Regions from separate parts of the Janthinobacterium sp. GW823-FHT06H09 genome, predicted to be linked through region 3. Evidence: predicted binding sites of a transcription regulator. Region 3 holds the regulator's gene; each other region holds the start of a gene.

Region 1 (6,176 bases), on a different contig from region 3:
CCCTGCTGCGCCGCCGGCAGAAGCTGGGCGAGTTCTACCGCCAGATGTCGATGGTCGACAGCCTGACGGGCTTGTACAACCGCGCCTGGCTCACCGATTTATTGCCGACCATGATAGTCACGGCCCACGCCAGCGGCTCGCCGATGTCGCTGGTGATGATAGACCTCGACCATTTCAAGCGTTTCAACGACACGCACGGCCACCAGGCGGGCGACCAGGCGCTGCGCATTGCCGCGCAAGTGCTGGGCGCGGCCCTGCGGCCCACGGATTTTGCCGTGCGCTATGGTGGCGAGGAAATGATGGTGATCTTGCCCGATACCAGCGAAAACGTGGCCTTGCGGGTCGCCGAACGCTTGTGCGAACGCATGCAGCAAGCCGTCATCTTCGCCGATATGCGCAGCGCGCTGCCGCACATCACGGGTTCCTTCGGCGTGGCCAGCCTGGCGGCCGAACAGGACGACGAAGCGCTGATCGCGGCGGCCGACGCGGCTTTGTATCGCGCGAAGGCCGGCGGCCGCAACCGGGTCATGCTGTAGCTCAGGCAGCCTTGCTGTCGGCCGGCTTGACAACATCCGGCTTGGCCGCATCATCCTTCTTGCTGCTGTGCGCGGCGATGAAATCCGCATAGCCCTTCTGCACCAGCTCATACGTCTTGTCGATATTGCCGGCGATATCGCCGTTCAGCACTTTCAAGCCGCCCAGGATGTCGCGCGCTTCCTTGAAGCCTTTTTCCATGCCGCCGCTGATGGTATCCATGAACTTGGTCAGGGCCGTATCGTCGTCCATGCCGGGATTCTGTTTCTTGAACGCGTCAAAAAACCCCGTCGACAGCGAGACGATGCGGCTCGCCGTCGCTTCGGCGCTGTTGTCCTGCGACGCCGCCGCGTTCTGGATCGCATCGTCGCCGTACTGGCCTTTCAGCGCTTCATTGATGTTGGTGATGGCCGTCTTGTACAGCAGCGCCAGCGGTTCGTTCTCGGAACCGATGGACACGTTCAACGACGCCTGCATGATGGACGCGTTCAATTGCAGCTTGCTGCGGTCATTCACGCTCATTTCAGCGTTGACGCCGTCCTTTTGCTGGACTTTATCGTCCTTGCCGGCAACGCCCGGACTGACGGAAGTCACGGAAGGGGTGGAATTGCCGCCTGCGGCGATGGGAATTGACACGATAGACCTCCTTGAACGGACAATGTATGCCACCATGCGGGAAACGCGATGATGACCATCCTCTCGTGTAGTATCGGCAGGTTTTCAGAAAACTGAAGCGGCGGCTTGTTTTTAGCGGCCCGGATAACCCATTCAGCAACATTAAGTTACGACCATCAATGACTAACCAGACCTTTCTTTGGCACGACTACGAAACCTTTGGCGCCCAGCCGCGCCGCGACCGCCCGGCCCAGTTCGCCGCGATCCGCACGGATGCCGAACTCAACGAGATCGGCGAACCGATCATGTTGTATTGCCAGCCTGCAAATGATTTCCTGCCCGATCCGCAATCGTGCCTGATCACGGGCATCACGCCGCAGCAATGTCTGCAGCTGGGCGTGCCCGAACACCAGTTCGCCGCCACCATCGAAGCGGCCTTTTCGGAACCGGGCACGATCGGCGTGGGCTACAACACCATCCGTTTCGACGATGAAGTCACGCGCTTCCTGTTCTGGCGCAACCTGATCGACCCGTATGCGCGCGAATGGAAGAACCATTGCGGCCGCTGGGACATCCTCGACGTGGTGCGCATGACGCACGCGCTGCGCCCGGAAGGTATTCAATGGCCGAAGCGCGACGATGGCCAGACCAGTTTCAAACTGGAACACTTGAGCAAGGCCAATGGCCTGGCCCACGAAGCGGCGCATGATGCGCTGTCCGACGTGCGCGCCACCATCGCCCTGGCGCGATTGATCCGCGAAAAGCAGCCGAAACTGTTCGAGTTCTGCCTGGCCCTGCACAAGAAGGACAGGGTCGCCAGCGAAATGGGCATGCACCTGGCCGCCGGCGAGCGCCAGCCCTTCCTGCACGTGTCGGGCATGTTCCCCGCCGAACGGGGCTGCCTGGGCGTCGTCTGGCCGCTGGCCACGCACCCGAGCAACAAGAACGAGATCCTCGTCTGGGATTGCGCCTACGACCCGCGCGAACTGTTCGAACTGGACGCCGACACCATCCGCACGCGTTTGTTCACGCGCAAGGAAGCGATGCCCGAAGGGATGACGCGCCTGCCCGTGAAAAGCGTGCACCTGAACAAGTCGCCCATGCTGGTCGGCAATTTAAAGACCTTGTCGCCGGCCATGGCCGCGCAATGGGGCATCGACGTCGATGCGGCGAAGATCAACGCCCAGCTGGCCGCCGCGGCGCCGAACATGGACGCCATCTGGGCCGAAGTGTTCCAGCGTCCGGGTGCGGCTGCCGCGCTGGACGTGGATGAGGATTTGTACAACGGTTTCGTCAGCAACGACGACCGCCGCCTGCTCGAATCCTTGCGCCGCGAAACGCCGGCCAAGCTGGCCACGGCCCGCCCCTCGTTTGCCGACGAGCGCCTGCAGGAATTGCTGTTCCGCTACCGTGCCCGCAATTTCCCGCAAACCCTGAGCGAGGCGGAAAGCCTGCGCTGGGAACAGCACCGCGCCGCCCGATTATTCGACGGCGACGGCGGCGCCCGTACCATCGAGATGCTGTTTACGGAGATCGACGTGCTGTCGGAGTCCGTCGATGAGCGGGGGGAAGAGATTCTGGGCGAGCTGTACGATTACGCGGAGATGGTGGCGCCCATGCGCGACTGAAGAACCAGGCCGGGTAGGGCGGATTAGCCGTAGGTCGGATTAGCTCGTAGAGCGTAATCCGACAACATAGTTGGCCCGAGCGAGGTGGTGTCGGATTACGCGGCGTCGCCGCTAATCCGACCTACGCTGCGCGGTGTTGATTGATCGCATCGCGCGTTTCGATCGCCACGCGGCGCGCCGCGTCGGCCCAGTCTTCGCCGTCCTGCGGCGTGGCGTAGATGATGGCGCGCGAGGAGCTGATCATCATGCCCATGCCGTTCGCCGTCTGGCCAGCGCCGACGGTGGCGGCGATGTCGCCGCCCTGGGCACCGATGCCGGGTACCAGCAGCGGCATGTCGCCCACGATGGCGCGCACTTGCGCCAGTTCTTCAGGGAAGGTGGCGCCGACGACGAGCGCGCACTGGCCATTCTTGTTCCATTTTTCGGCCACCAGGCGCGCCACGCGCTGGTACAGCGGTTCGCCGTCCGTGTCGAGGAATTGCAGGTCCGAGCCGCCCGGGTTCGAGGTGCGGCACAGGATGATCACGCCGCGGTCTTTCCACGCCAGGTAGGGATCGAGCGAGTCCTCGCCCATGTAGGGGTTCACGGTGACGGCGTCGGCGCCGTAGCGCTCGAACGCTTCGCGCGCGTATTGCGTGGCCGTGGCGCCGATGTCGCCCCGTTTCGCGTCGAGGATCAGCGGGATGTGCGGGTAATTTTCGCGCACGTAGCGGCAGATGTCTTCCAGCTGCTTTTCCGCGCCCAGTGCGGCAAAATAGGCGATCTGCGGCTTGAAGGCGCAGGCCAGGTCGGCCGTGGCATCGATGATGCGCGTGCAAAAGGTGGTGATTCCATCGGGCAAGTCGCGCAGCTCGGCCGGCAGTTTCGCCAGGTCGGGGTCCAGACCCACGCACAGCAGGGAATTATTGGCCGTCCACGCGGCGGATAATTTATTGATGAAATTCACGGCACACCTTCTCTATATTCAGTTGCAAACCCCGTATTGTAACGCGGCGCAAGCCAGGGAAGGCAGGCTGAGGCGGCGGCCGGCGCTTATTAAACCGACATGGCGGGCCGTTTCAGGTATATTTGCCCCACCTCCTTTACTCTGCACGGAACCCATCATGCAAATCACCAATCAATTCACCAAATGGCTGCGCCTGGCCCTGAGCGTCACCGTCCTGGCCGGCATCCTGACGGGCTGCGGCTACAACGACTTCCAGAGCAAGGACGAAGCCACCAAGGCCGCCTGGGGCGAAGTGGTCAACCAGTACCAGCGCCGCGCCGACCTGATCCCCAACCTGGTCAACACCGTCAAGGGCTATGCCACGCACGAGCGCGAAACCCTGGAAGCGGTGACCAAGGCGCGCGCCGCCGCCACCAGTTTCCAGATCACGCCCGAAGTGCTGAACGACCCGGCCGCGTTCGAGAAATTCCAGCAGGTGCAGGGACAGCTGTCGTCGGCCCTGTCGCGCCTGATGGTGGTGTCCGAGAAATACCCGGATTTGAAGGCCGACACCAGCTTCCGCGACTTGCAGTCGCAGCTGGAAGGCACGGAAAACCGCATCACCGTGGCGCGCCAGCGTTACATCGCCGCCGTGCAAGATTACAACGTGCATGCGCGCAGCTTCCCGAACAACCTGACGGCGATGATCTTCGGCTACAAGGTCAAGCCTTCGTTCACGGTGGAAAACGAAAAAGCCATTTCGACCGCGCCGACCGTCAACTTCGGTAAATAAGATGAAAGCCTGGTCTTATCTGGCGGCGCTGGCGACGGCGCTGCTGCTGTGGACAGCCTTGCCCGCCAGCGCGCAGGGCTTGCAGCCTGTGCCGCCGCTGGCGGCGCGCGTGACGGACAACGCCGGCATGCTCGATGGCAAGCAGAAAGCGGCGCTGGAAGGCGTGCTGGCCGACTACGAAGCCAAGACGGGCAGCCAGATCGCCGTGCTGCTGGTCAAGAGCACGGAACCGGAAGCCATCGAGCAATACAGCATCCGCGTGACGGATGCCTGGAAGCTGGGCCGCAAGGGCGTCGATGACGGCGTGCTGCTGATGGTGGCGAAGGACAACCCATCGTCCTTGCGCCGCCTGCGCATCGAGGCGGGCCGTGGCGTGCAGGGCGTGCTGACCGATGCGCAATCGAAACGCATCCTGCAAGACGTGATCGCCCCCCATTTCAAGCAAAACGACTATTACGGCGGCCTGGTGGCCGGCATTGGCGCCATCGCTACCTTGCTGAACCAGGAGCAATTTCCCGCACCGGCGCAAAAACAGGCCCCGGCGACCGTGGAAGCGGGCGGCCTGACCTTCTGGCTGCCGCTGCTGTTCTTCGGCTTTCTTGTGCTCGTGACCGTGTTCCGCTCGCGCGGCGGGCCGAACCGGCTGCAGCGCGGCAGCAACTGGTCCAGCGGCGCCACGGGCGTCGTGCTGGGCAGCATCTTGAGCCAGGCGCTGAACAACCGCGGTGGCGGCTTCGGCGGCGGTGGCGGTGGTTTTGGCGGTGGCGGTGGCGGCGGTGGTTTCGGTGGCGGCGGCGGCGGTTTTGACGGCGGCGGCGCCTCGGGAGATTGGTAATGACGAAACAACTGACATTCGGACAACGCTGCGGACGGGCCCTGAAACATTTGCGGGGCACGCCGGCGACGGCGCGCCAGGCCTTTCCTGAGCGCACCCTGAAAGCCATCGAAACGGCGATTGCCGACGGTGAAACGATGCACCGGGCGGAAGTGCGCCTGATCGTCGAAGCGGCCCTGACGCCGGGCATGGCCTATCACGGCGTGAGCAACCGCGAACGGGCGCGCGAACTGTTCGCCCAATATGGCGTGTGGGATACGGAAGACAACGTTGGCGTGCTGATCTATATCAACCTGGCCGAACACCAGGTCGATATCGTGGCCGACCGCAACGTGGGCCGGCGCGTGACGCCGGAGCAGTGGCAAGCCGTGTGCCGCACCATGACCAAAGGGTTCAAGGATGGCAATTACCACGACAGCACGCTCGATGCCTTGCAGCAGCTGAATACCTTGCTGCAAAGCCACTTCCCCGCCAATGGGACGCGCGGCAACCAGTTGCCGAACGAACCCATCCTCCTCTGATTCCTGCCCAGGGATTAAAATCTGCCCATTGCCGCGCGGGCTGGTGTTCCTGGCAGCGCGGCCCCCATACCCCGCCGAGGAGCACACATGAAATTAGTCAATAAAACCGCCATCGTCACGGGCGCCACGCAAGGCATCGGCCTGGCTTGCGCCACCCGCCTGATCGCCGAAGGGGCGCAAGTGATGCTGGTCGACATCAAGGAAGAAGGCGCGCAGGCGGCCGCCGCCCTCGGCCCGCAGGCGCGCTTCTTTTGCGCCGACGTCAGCCAGAAAGCGGACGTCGATGCCATGCTGAAGGAAACCTTGGCGCAGTTCGGCCACATCG
Region 2 (6,176 bases), on a different contig from region 3:
GGCTTGACGTCGAAGGCCGGATACCAGGCGTCGAGGTTGCGCACGGTGGCGGCGCGGTATTGCGCCGGCGCATGGCCATCCGTGAGGATTTGCTGGCGCGCCGCCGCTTCGCGCGCCTTGCTGCGCCAGCTGACGCCATAGCCGACGAAGAACTCGCGGTCCGCCCCCGGCTGCGCCGGCTTGCCCTGCTGCGACAGGGTGAACGCGTCATAGGCCGCTGCCACGCCGGCCAGGTCGGCCAGGTTTTCGCTCAGGGTCAGCTGGCCATTCACGGCCAGGTCGGGGAACGGTTTGTAGGCGGCGAATTGTTCCACCAATTGCTTGGATGCCGCCTGGAAATGCGCCAGGTCCGCTGGCGTCCACCAGTCGCGCAGCTTGCCCTGGGCGTCGAACTGCGCGCCCTGATCGTCGAAGCTGTGGCTGATTTCGTGGCCGATGGTCGCGCCGATGCCGCCATAGTTGACCGCATCGGATGCTTGCGGGTCGAAGAATGGCGGCTGCAGGATGGCGGCCGGAAAGTTCAGCGCATTTTGCAGCGGCAAGTTGACGGCATTGACCAGCTGCGCCGGCATGGCCCAGGCCTTGCGGTCGGGCGACTGGCCCAGCTTGGCCAGCTCCTGCCGGTAATGGAACTGCTCCGCCCGCTGCACATTGCCCAGCGCATCGCCGCGCACCACGCGCAAGCCCGCATAGCTTTCCCACTGTTCGGGGTAGCCCACGCCCACGTACAGAGTCTTGAGTTTTTCTTGCGCCTGCGCCTTGGTGGCCGGCGCCATCCAGTCCAGCTTGTCGATGCGGCGCGAGAAGGCGGCGACGATATTCGTCACCATATCTTGCACGCGGGCTTTCGATTCCGGCGGGAAATAGCGTTCCACGTACAGCTTGCCGACGGCGTCGCTCAGGGCCGCATTCGTCGCGGCCAGCGCCCGCTTGCTGCGCAGCGACTGCTGCGGCGTGCCGCTCAGGGCGCTGCCATAGAAGGCGAAGCGCTGTTCGGCCGCCGCCTTCGGCAAGACCGTGCTGAAGTGATTGATCGCGTGGAAGGCGAGGAAATCTTTCCACGTGGCCAGCGGCACGCTCGCCACCAGCGCGGCGCTGCCCGTCATGGCCGTCGGATGCCAGACGATGAAATCGTTCTGCCGGCCCAGCCCTGCCGCTTCGAAGAAGGCTTTCCAGTCCAGGCCAGGCGCCTTGCTGGCGAAGTCGGCGGCGCGCCAGGCATTATTGCCCTTGGCGACATCGGCCGAATCCTCGCGGCTGGCGTGACTTGCGGCAATTTGCTGTTCCAGCGCAAACACGCGCGCGGCGCGGGCCGGCGCATCGCGGTAGCCGGCCTGCTTGAGCATGGCGGCAATATGCGCCTGGTAGCCCGCGCGCAAGCCCTGCATGCGCGCGCTGTCGCTCTGGTAGAACGCGCGGTCGGGCAAGCCCAGCCCGCCCTGCAGCAGGTAGGCCACATTGCGCGTGGTGTCGTTCAAGTCTTGCGCGACCCACAGGCCGAACAGGTTTTCCGTATAAAAATTGGTGGCGTTGAGCGGGTCGACGTCGGCGCGCAGGCTCTCGCCCAGCGCGCGGGCCAGCCCTGCCTGGTCGCGTATGCCGTCGATCTTCTTGAGCAGCGGCTTGATCGGCGCCCAGCCTTTCGCTTCGATAGCCGCTTCATCCATCCAGGAGCGGTAAAAATCGCTGACCTGGCGCGCCGATGCATCCGCCTGCGGCGCCGCCGCCAGACCTTCGACGAGGCCGATGATGCGCTCGTTGGTGGCGTTGGCGAGGATGGCGAACGAGCCCCAGCTGCTGCGGTCGGCGGGAATTTCCGTGCTCCGCAGCCAGTCCCCATTCACGTAATCGTAGAAATCGTCGCCGGGCAAGGCCTTCGCGGCAGCGGGGGCGGCGGCGCTGGCGGCCCCTTGCTGGCCATGCGCCCGGGCAGGCAAGCTGGTCAGCGAAACGCCGGCCAGGGCGAGGATGATGGCGGCCTGGACTGGCGTCCGGGACCAGGAAAAACGCAAACCGTGCATGGCGATCCTTTCGATGTAATAGCTAAAATCATAACCTGAAAATCCTGCCTTTTTGGGGCGAAAAAGCGTCCCCTAACTTTTTTGCATGCGGACAAAAAATCGGCATATAGTGGCACGACCGCATCCCGTACCGCACGAACGCCAAGGAGATTGCCATGCAACTGGAAGCGCTGTTCCAGCATCCCCACGCCCTGCCTGCCGCCCCGAAGATCGTCGATGAACTGGTGCGCAGTTTCGACAACCCCGCCATCGCCACCGAAGACATCGCGCGCAAGCTGGGAGCGGACCCGGCCTTGAGCGCCAAGCTGCTGCGGCTGGCCAACTCGGCCTATTACCATGTGTCGCGCAGCATCGGCACGGTGGAAGATGCCGTGCTGATGCTCGGTTTTGTGACCGTGCGCACCCTCGTCATCAGCTCGGGCCTCGTCAGCGGTTTCAAAGCCGTGCCGGGCCTGAATTTGCCGCAGTTCTGGCGCTACAGCCTGCACAGCGCCGTATCTGCCCGCTGGATCGCGAAGCAGACGGGCGACAACCAGGATCTGGCTTTCACCATCGGCATGATGCATGCGATCGGACAACTGGTGATCCATGCCGCCATGCCCGAGCAAGCAATGCAGCTCGACAAGATCGCCCCGCCGCTCGACGCGCGCCGGCTCGACGCGGAGCGGGTGTCGCTGGGCTACGATTATGCGCAGGTGGGCGCCGAACTGGCGCGCCGCTGGAAGTTTCCTCCCGCCTTTGCCGAGGCCATCGCCGCCTTTCCCGCTCCGCTGGCCAAGGCGCCGTTGAACCGCCTGGCCGCCATCATCCACCTGGCCGCCTGGCGCGCGCGCATCGATGAAAACCAGCTGAGCAATGAAGAAATCATCGCCTGCTATCCCAACGCGGTGGCCGAAGCGCTCGGTTTGCCGCCCTCCGTGCTGGTCGACAGGATGCCGCCGCTTGCCGAACTGAGCGCGGGCCTGGAAGAACTCGTCAAGTAAGCTGGCCGTTGCCCGCATCGCCAACCGAGCAGGCATGCGGGTTTGCGGGCATGCCGGCTGCCCGCAAAAAACATCCAAATTATTTTCACTTTTTTTTCAAAAACACCCTCAAGTTCCCGTTGGACCCGCCGTTAATCTAGACAAGCGGTAATCCATTCACTAGTTACGGGTGTGCTCATGACCTCCAACGACGTTCTCTCGATGTATGAAAATATTGCAGGAATGACCAATCAAATGGTCGTGGCCGCACGTTCGAGCGACTGGGATGGCTTGGATACCCTGGAAAACCAGTGCGCCAGCGCCGCCAGCGCGACCATGACGGGCAAGGCGCCTGCCCTGGCCGGCGCCTCGCGCCTGCGCAAGATCGACTTGCTCAAGCAAATCCTGGCCAATGACCGCGAAATCCGCGCCATCACGGAACCGTGGATGACCCAGCTGTCGAACGCCATGCCTGGCTCGCGCGCCCGCATGTAAGAAGCTTGCCGCGCCAGAAACGACAAAAGCACCCGCGGGTGCTTTTTTTACGTCTGCCGCCATGCGAGGGAGCGCCATCTGCGGCGCTCAAAAAGGCAAGGCGGGGGAATTTGGAAGGCGAGCCCCAGGTATCTCCTGGCGTCGCCTCGCTGCCGGTTGCATCCGGCGTTCGCGAGCACATCGTCGGCATCGCGAACCGCTTCCAGACCCAGGCGTTTATGCAACGCTACACCTGGTTTGCCGCGCCACACTATCGTTGGTGACTGCGCCAGGCTGGGGCTGTTTTGTCGTAGAGCAAGTCCACTGAATTCATCATAGCACCATCTTTAAGAAACAGGCAACGTGCTTGGCAAGCGTTTCCATGTATTTTTTCAATATCTTTTTTTATATCAAATTGTGGGCGGCCTTGCGGCCGCATTAACGCGAGAACGGCTCCGGTTCCGCTTCCGGTTCGGCCGCCGCCCCTTCTTCCACCGCTTCCGTCAAGACGGGCACATCCTTCTTCCTGCGGCCGAACGGCTTGCGCAGCAAGACCCAGTATTTCGACGGTGCGCCCGGACCCGCCGCTTGCCTGCGCTTGCGCACGATGTACACGATGAGCGCCGTCAGCAGCAGGAAGACCAGGGTGCCGATACCGAGCCACAGCATGCCGCCCGATTTCTTTTCCTTGTCGGCAGCCGGCGCCGCGTGCAGGGGTTTCGGTTTCGCATGGGGCGCTTCCACCACGGCCGGCGCGGCGGCGGGCGGCACGGCGGCTGCAGGCAGGGCCAGCGCCTTTTGCAAGACGCCGATCTTGCCTTCCAGTTCGCCCAGCTTTTCAGTCAGGGCCGTATTTTTCTCGTCCAGCCCCACGCACGCTGCCGCCTGCCCCGTCTCCGCCTGCGACGCGCAGGCGGCCACGGGCGCCGTGGCACGGCGCGGCAGCGCGGGGGCGGCCAGTTTGGGTGCGGCGGGCGGCGGCACGAACACGCGCGCCGGACGCACGAGGCCCTCGGCCCGCGCGCGGGCCGCCAGCGCGGCGGCGTCGGGCGACGGCGTGACGGATACGGCGCGTGGCAACGGCACAGGCGTGGAGACCGGCGCGGGCAACGGAATAGCTGGCCGGACTGGCGCACTGGCGGGTACGGCGGCGGGCGGCGCCGGCGTCAGCCACAAGGTGCCCAGGCGCACGACGGCGCCACTGCCATTGCCCAGCAATAAATACAGGTGCACATGCCCCGCCTGGATCGCTTGCCGCGTGGCCACGCGCACATAATGGCGTCCACCGCGCTCAAACGGACTGATCGTCAAGGTTTGCAGGGCAGGATCCATGCCGATGCCGCCACCGCGGTACACATCGGGCGAAGCCAGGCGCACGGTCACGCCATTGGCCTCCTCGGGCGCCAGGGCCGTCAGTTCGAGCTCGGCCAGCAAAGGCTGGCCCACGTGCGACAGGACGGCCATGTCGCCCAGTTCGGCCGCCATGACGGGCGGCAAGGCCAGGCTGGCGGCGGCGCACGCGATCAAAGACCAACGGGGAAGGATGCTGCTCTGCATGGACTGATCGCTTTGATAACAGGATAAATAATGGGGGCTCGCCTGTCTTTAACGGCAGGAAATCGCAAAAATATAGATGGGCCAGGGCAAAAATGATGCAATACAGCATCATCCTGTGCCTTTTTGACGTCTGGAGTACACTCGATCCACCTCCATCGATGAAAGGGATGCCATGAGTAGCAGAATCGAACGCGACAGTTTCGGCCCGATCGACGTACCCGCCGACCGGCTGTGGGGAGCGCAAACGCAGCGCTCGCTCGAGCATTTCCATATCTCCACGGAAAAGATGCCGCCCGAACTGATCGCCGCCCTGGCCACCGTCAAACGCGCGGCCGCCCACGTCAACCTGGACCTGGGATTATTGGATGGCAAGAAAGCCATCGCCATCACGCAGGCGGCCGACGAAGTGCTGGCTGGCAAGCATGACGCAGAATTCCCGCTGGCCGTCTGGCAAACGGGGTCCGGCACGCAAAGCAATATGAACATGAACGAAGTGCTGGCCAACCGCGGTTCCGAGCTGATCGGCGGCTTGCGGGGCGCCGAGCGCCTGCTGCACCCGAACGACGACGTCAACCTGGGCCAGTCCTCGAACGACATTTTCCCCACCGCCATCCATGTGGCGGCCGCGCTGGCCGTCGCCAACACGGTCTTGCCGCCGCTGCGCCAGCTGCGCGCCACCCTGGACGCGAAAGCCACGGAGTTTGCCGACATCGTCAAGATCGGCCGCACGCATTTGCAGGACGCGACGCCGCTGACCCTGGGCCAGGAATTTTCCGGCTACGTGGCGCAGCTGGACTTTGCCGAGCACATCATTACGGCAGCGTTGCCGCCGCTGCTGCAGCTGGCCGCCGGCGGCACGGCCGTGGGCACGGGATTGAATGCCCACGTGGAATTTGCCGGCCGCATCGCCGCCGAACTGGCGCGCCTGACGGGCCAGCCGTTCGAAACGGCCAGCAACAAGTTTGCCGCCCTGGCCGCCCACGATGCCTTGGTCGCCGCCCATGGCGCTTTCAAAACCCTGGCCACGGCCTTGATGAAAATCGCCAACGACGTGCGCTGGATGGCGTCCGGCCCCCGCTCCGGCCTCGGCGAAATCACGATCCCCGAAAACGAGCCGGGCAGCTCCATCATGCCGGGCAAGGTCAATCCCACCCAGTGCGAA
Region 3 (6,176 bases):
CCTGCTGGCGTCATTGCTGGCCGGCTCCGCCTATTTGATCAGCAAGAAACGCACGCAGGAAAAAGCGGCGGCCGAAAAGCCGGCCGAAGCGCCGCCAGCCACGGTGGCGCCCGAGCAGGAGGAAGCCAGCTGGCAAGACATCATGCCCGTCGACACCCTGGGCCTGGAAGTGGGCTACCGTTTGATCCCCCTGGTCGACAAGACGCAGGGCGGCGAATTGCTCAAGCGCATCAAAGGCATCCGCAAGAAATTTGCCCAGGAAGTGGGCTTTCTGGCGCCGCCCGTGCATATCCGCGACAATCTGGAATTGAAGCCGTCCGCCTACCGCATCACCCTCAAGGGCGTGGAAGTGGGCGTGGGCGAAGCGTTCAACGGCCAGTTCCTGGCGATCAATCCCGGCATGGCCAGCGGCACCTTGCCGGGCCTGGCCACGAGCGACCCCGCGTTCGGCTTGCCTGCCACCTGGATCGACGCCAGCCTGCGCGACCAGGCCCAATCGATGGGCTACACGGTCGTCGATGCGGGCACCGTGGTGGCCACGCACTTGAATCACCTGATCACCTCGCATGCGTCCGAGCTGCTGGGCCGCGCGGAAGTACAGTCGCTGCTCGACCACCTGGGCAAGGATGCGCCGCGCCTGGTCGAAGACCTGGTGCCGAAGATGCTGTCGCTGTCTACCCTGCAGAAAGTGCTGCAGAATCTGCTGGCCGAGGGCGTGCACATCCGCGACATGCGCACCATCATCGAAACCCTGGCCGAGCATACGGTCCATACGCAAGACCCGAACGACCTGACGGCGCTGGTGCGCGTCTCGCTGGGCCGCGCCATCGTGCAGCAGCTGTTCCCTGGCGCGGCCGAGTTGTCCGTGATGACCCTCGACAGCCGCCTGGAACGCCTGCTGATGCAAGCGATGGGCAATGGCGGCGACGGCGCCGGCATCGAGCCGGGCCTGGCCGACACCATCGCGCACCAGGCGGGCCTGGCCGCGCAGCAGCAGGAAGCGCTGGGCCTGACGCCCGTGCTGCTGGTGCCGGCGCCGCTGCGTGCTCTGCTGTCGCGCTTCCTGCGCCGCGCCTTGCCGCAGCTCAAAGTGCTGTCGCATGCGGAAGTGCCGGAAACCAAGACGATCCGCGTCACGGCGCTGGTGGGGGCGCAATAGTCGACAGCATTAGTACCGGGGTCAGACCCCCTCCAGCGTTAGCGCGGAGCTTTGCGTTAGCGTTAGTGGGGGTCTGACCCCAGCTTCTCGACCCTTGCTTTTGGTCAAATAAACATCAATTTCCTGCCGGCAAACTGAATAACGGGTACTTTCCCGTCCTGTTCCTTCGATCATTTCCTGCAAGCATCGCTAATAATAGAAACTGTCCGGGTGATCTGTGTCCATGTGGAAGACAGCACCCAAGCAACAGGAGTCGATGATGGTCACACAGTTCAGCCAATATTGCGCCACCCCCGCCTTGGGAGGCCGGTCATGAATGTGAAGAAATTTACGGGCGCCTCGTCGCGCGATGCGCTGCGCAAGGTGCGCGAAGCATTGGGTCCCGACGCCGTGATCCTGTCGAACCGCCAGACCGATGGCGTGGTGGAAATCCTCGCGCTGGCCAATGACGATGCCGCTTCGCTGGCGTCGCCGCCGGCCGCGTCCGAAATGGCCCAGCCCCGTCCCCAGTTGCAGACCCAGTTCGCCACGCCGCAACGTCCGGCCGCCCCGGCCCAGCGCCCGGCCGCGCCACGTCCTGCCGCGCCGCGCCAGGCAGCCGGCGAGCCAGTGGACATGGCCCGCATGCAGCAGATGATGGCCAGCGCGCTGGCGCACGTCAAGGAAAACGCCGCCGCCGAGATGAGCGGCATGATGAATGAAATCCGCGCCATGCGCGGCATGATGGAAACCCAGCTGGCGGAAATTTCGTGGGGTTCGACGCAGCAGCGCGAGCCGCAAAAAGCCGTCGTGCTGCGCGAAATGCTGGCGGCCGGCTTCTCGGCCAGCCTGGCGCGCTACCTGATCGACAAGCTGCCCGCCGGCCTCGACGGCGCGCAAAGCATGCGCTGGATCAAGACCGTCCTGAGCCGCAACCTGAACACGGTCGCCAATGAAGACGCCATGCTGGAGCAGGGCGGCGTGTTCGCGCTGGTCGGCCCGACCGGTGTCGGCAAGACCACCAGCACGGCCAAGCTGGCGGCCCGCTGCGTGATGCGCCACGGCCCGGAAAAGCTGGCCCTGATCACCACGGACGCCTACCGTATCGGCGCGCACGAACAGCTGCGCATCTACGGCAAGATCCTCGGCGTGATGGTGCATTCGGTGAAGGACGAAGCGGACTTGCGCATCGCCCTGAAGGAACTCAAGAACAAGCACACGGTGCTGATCGATACCGTGGGCGTGAGCCAGCGCGACCAGATGGTGACGGAACAGGTGGCCATGCTGTCGGGCGCCGGCGCCGACGTGAAGCGTTTGCTGTGCCTGAACTCCACGGCGACGCAGGAAACGTTGAACGAAGTAGTGCGCGCCTACCAGGGCAGCGGCCTGGCCGGCTGCATCATGACCAAGCTCGATGAAGCGGCGTCGATCGGCAACGTGCTCGACGTGGTGATCCGCCAGAAGCTGAACCTGTTTTATGTGTCGAACGGCCAGCGCGTGCCGGAAGACCTGTACCTGGCCGACCGCGGCTACCTGATCGACCGCGCCTTCAAGCTCAAGCGCGACTCGGCGGCCACGCAGTTTTCCGACGCCGAACTGCCGCTCCTGATGGCGCAGGCGGCCGCCCGCAACAATGAAGCGCGCGGGGTGCACCTTGGCTAATTTCGATTTCGACCAGGCCGAAGGCTTGCGCCGCATGCTGGCCGGCCCGCAGCCGCGCGTCATGACGTTCCTCTCGGCCACGCCGCAGGACGACAAGGGCGCCATGCTGGTCAACCTGGGCGCTTCGCTCGCCTATGGCGGCAATGACGTGCTGCTGCTTGACGCCAGCGGCGGCAGCGATGGCGTGGCTGCACGGCTGGGACTGGCGCACGGCGCCAGCCTGCGCGACGTGGCGCGCCAGCAGTGCGGCCTGAACCAGGTCATCCACCAGGTGCCGCAAGGCTTCGGCGTGGCCAGCCTGGGCGCGCGCAACCACCTGATGGACAGCATGGACTATGCGGGCGAGGACGAATTGCGCCGCCTGGGCAAGACTTTCGAGGTGCTGGCGCGCCAGAGCGGCATCGTGCTGGTCGACGGCGTCGTGGCCGACGAGGGCGATTGCTTCCCCGTGCCCTTGATGGCCTCGTCGGATATCGTGGTGCAAGTGTCGACCAGCGCCACCTCGATCAAGGCGGCGTACTGCCTGATCAAGCGCCTGAGCCAGGAACTGGGACGCCGTCCGTTCGGCATTCTCGTCACGGGCGCTTCCGAATCCGAGGCAAAAGTGGTATACGATAATATGGCACAGGCGGCGAGCCGCTACCTGGCCGTGAAGCTGACCTCGATGGGGTCGGTGCCTGCCGATGAATATCTGCACCGCGCGGCGCGCCTGGGCCGCAGCGTGGTCGATGCGTTTCCGCTGGCGGGCGCCTCGGTGGCGTTTCGCGGACTGGCCGAGCGGCTGGCCCGTTCGGCGGCGCCGGTGCTTGGCGGCACCTTGTACCAGACGGGGAGCCCGCACCAGTTCAGCGCCTGAATCGAACCGCAGCACCAGATAAGATGAGAAAACAATAAGCAGCCTATGTACACGGTCAAAGGGAAATCGAACAAGGACTATTTGCTGACGGAGCACATTCCGCTGGTGAAGCGTCTGGCGCACCATATGAAGGCGAAATTGCCGCCTTCGGTCGAGGTCGATGACCTGATCCAGGCCGGCATGATCGGCCTGCTCGATGCCATTAGCCGCTATGAAGAGACGCATGGCGCGCAGTTCGAGACGTATGCCGTGCTGCGCATCCGCGGCGCCATGCTCGACGAATTGCGCACCAGCGACTGGCTGCCGCGCAGCATGCGCCAGAACATGCGCAAGATCGAGGAGGCGATGAGCACCTTGCAGCAGCGCCTCGGCCATCCGCCGACGGAATCGGAAGTGGCGAAGCTGCTCAAGATGTCGCTGGCCGACTACCAGGAAATGCTGGGCGACGGCGGCGGCCACCAGCTCGTGTATTACGAAGACTTTCATGACCCGGACGGCAATGACAGCTTCCTCGACCGCCACTGCGTGGACGAGGACAGCGACCCCTTGCGTTCCCTGCTCGATACCGATTTCCGGCAATCCGTGATCGATGCCATCGACGCGCTGCCACCACGCGAGAAAATACTCATGGGCCTGTATTACGAAGAAGAGCTGAACCTGAAGGAGATCGGCGCGGTGATGGGCGTATCCGAATCGCGCGTCTCGCAGCTGCATACCCAGGCCGTCGCGCGCCTGCGCGCAACCTTGAGGGAGCAGGCGTGGACTGGTCCAGCGTAATCGGGCTGGCGCTGGCGCTGGCGGGCCTGCTGGTCGGCCAGGCACTGGAAGGCGGCAAGATGGCCTCCCTGCTGCAGCCGGCCGCCTTTGCCATCGTCATCATCGGCACCTTCGGCGCCGTGCTGCTGCAGACGCGGTTGCGCACTTTTGTCCGCGGCCTGGAAATGCTGCGCTGGGTCTTCCTGCCGCCCGCCGACACGCGCGCGGCGCTGGCGCGCGATATCGGGCAATGGAGCCTGACGGCGCGCCGCGACGGCCCGCTGGCGCTCGAGCGGCTGATGGAAAACACGGCCGACCGCTTCAACGCCAAGGGCTTGCGCATGATCGTCGACGGCATCGCGCCCGACAAGCTGCGCCAGCTGCTCGACGTGGAAATTTCCGCCTACGAAATGGCCGAGCGCCAGGCCGTCAAGGTGTGGGAATCGGCGGCCGGCTATTCGCCCACCATCGGCATCCTGGGCGCCGTGCTGGGCCTGATCCACGTGATGGAAAACCTCACCGACCCGAGCAAACTGGGCAGCGGCATCGCCGTGGCTTTTGTTTCCACGATTTATGGCGTGGGCCTGGCCAATCTGCTGTTCCTGCCGGTGGCGAACAAGCTCAAGGCCATCGTCTCGCGCCGCGTGCTGCAGTATGAAATCACGGCCGCCGTGCTGTACGACATCGCCACGGGCGACCATACGCGCATCATCGAAGAGCGCGTGTCCAGCCTGCTGCACGAGCACTGATCATGATGCGGCGTGCGCGCAGGAAGTATGACGAGGAACCGGACAACCAGGACCGCTGGCTGATCTCGTATGCCGACTTCATCACTTTGCTGTTCGCGTTCTTCGTCGTGATGTACGCGATTTCGCAAGTCAACGAAGGCAAGTACCGCGTCTTCCAGAACGCCATCGGCCAGGCCTTCAGCCTGGAAAAGGGCGCGCCGCCCATCATCATGGAAGCGCCGCAGGCGATCCCGTTGCCGAACCCCGCCCTGAAACGCCGCACGGAAGCCATCCGCCGCGAGCGCGAACACATGACGCGCCTGGCGCAGGACCTCACTTCCACCTTGGCGCCGCTGGTCAAGGAAGGCAAGGTGCGGGTCACGCAGACGAGCCGCGGCGTGAGCGTGGAAATCAATGCCAGCGTGCTGTTCGACCCGGGCGCGGCGCGCCTGACGGCGGAATCGGACCAGGCCCTGCGCGCCGTCGCCGTGCTGCTCAAGGATGACACGCACGACGTGCAGGTGGAAGGGCATACGGACGTGCAGCCGATCAGCAATTCCAATTTTGCCTCGAACTGGGAATTGTCGGCCGCGCGCGCCAGCGCCGTGGTGCGCCTGTTCATCGCCAGCGGCGTGCAGGCGTCGCGCCTGACGGCGGTGGGCCACGCCGACAATATCCCCGTGGCGCCCAATGAAACCCCGGAAGGGCGCGCGCGCAACCGCCGGGTCGCCGTGACGATCCTCTCGGGCATCCCGGAAACGGTGACGGAAGTGCCGACGGCGCCTGTGGCGCCGGCACCGGTTCCCGTCAACTGAACGCCGCCGCTTGCTACAAGCGCGGCCATCTTTCCCATCTTTCTTTTATTTCTCCCTATTATCTCTCCATCATGAAAAGCAGCTCCCTGGGCGGTCTCGTCTATTCCACTGAAACGGGCCGCATGTGTCCTGCCTGCCGCCAGCCGCTGGCGCAATGCGCGTGCAAGGCGCAAGCCAAGACGGCGCCGGCGGGCGATGGCGTGGTCCGCGTGTCGCGCCAG

Evidence for each region. The regulator FliA, encoded in region 3, starts transcription of late flagellar genes. The targets are predictions, from matches to a motif close to CTAAAGTTTNNNNNNNNNNNGCCGNTA.
Region 1: AC1Q6X_RS08615 (DUF5610 domain-containing protein) is a predicted target of FliA. The motif match lies at 1,242-1,268, and genes of this name have one in related genera.
Region 2: AC1Q6X_RS08255 (flagellar protein FliT) is a predicted target of FliA. The motif match lies at 3,112-3,138, and genes of this name have one in related genera.

What each region holds. Positions count from the first base shown of each region.
Region 1 covers NZ_JBXAHC010000004.1:326,739-332,914, forward strand. Annotated here, with positions in the region: gene AC1Q6X_RS08610 (GGDEF domain-containing protein) at 1-536, shown strand, start outside; gene AC1Q6X_RS08615 (DUF5610 domain-containing protein) at 538-1,170, opposite strand; gene sbcB (exodeoxyribonuclease I) at 1,329-2,777, shown strand; gene pyrF (orotidine-5'-phosphate decarboxylase) at 2,899-3,723, opposite strand; gene AC1Q6X_RS08630 (LemA family protein) at 3,881-4,495, shown strand; gene AC1Q6X_RS08635 (TPM domain-containing protein) at 4,497-5,330, shown strand; gene AC1Q6X_RS08640 (TPM domain-containing protein) at 5,330-5,851, shown strand; gene AC1Q6X_RS08645 (SDR family NAD(P)-dependent oxidoreductase) at 5,939-6,176, shown strand, end outside.
Region 2 covers NZ_JBXAHC010000004.1:250,858-257,033, forward strand. Annotated here, with positions in the region: gene AC1Q6X_RS08245 (M13 family metallopeptidase) at 1-2,021, opposite strand, end outside; gene AC1Q6X_RS08250 (HDOD domain-containing protein) at 2,177-3,004, shown strand; gene AC1Q6X_RS08255 (flagellar protein FliT) at 3,182-3,478, shown strand; gene AC1Q6X_RS08260 (type IV pilus assembly protein FimV) at 3,896-5,014, opposite strand; gene fumC (class II fumarate hydratase) at 5,187-6,176, shown strand, end outside.
Region 3 covers NZ_JBXAHC010000011.1:165,685-171,860, reverse strand. Annotated here, with positions in the region: gene flhA (flagellar biosynthesis protein FlhA) at 1-1,159, shown strand, start outside; gene flhF (flagellar biosynthesis GTPase FlhF) at 1,472-2,800, shown strand; gene AC1Q6X_RS20130 (MinD/ParA family ATP-binding protein) at 2,793-3,656, shown strand; gene AC1Q6X_RS20125 (RNA polymerase sigma factor FliA) at 3,702-4,433, shown strand; gene AC1Q6X_RS20120 (flagellar motor protein) at 4,415-5,161, shown strand; gene motD (flagellar motor protein MotD) at 5,167-5,955, shown strand; gene AC1Q6X_RS20110 (translation initiation factor Sui1) at 6,027-6,176, shown strand, end outside.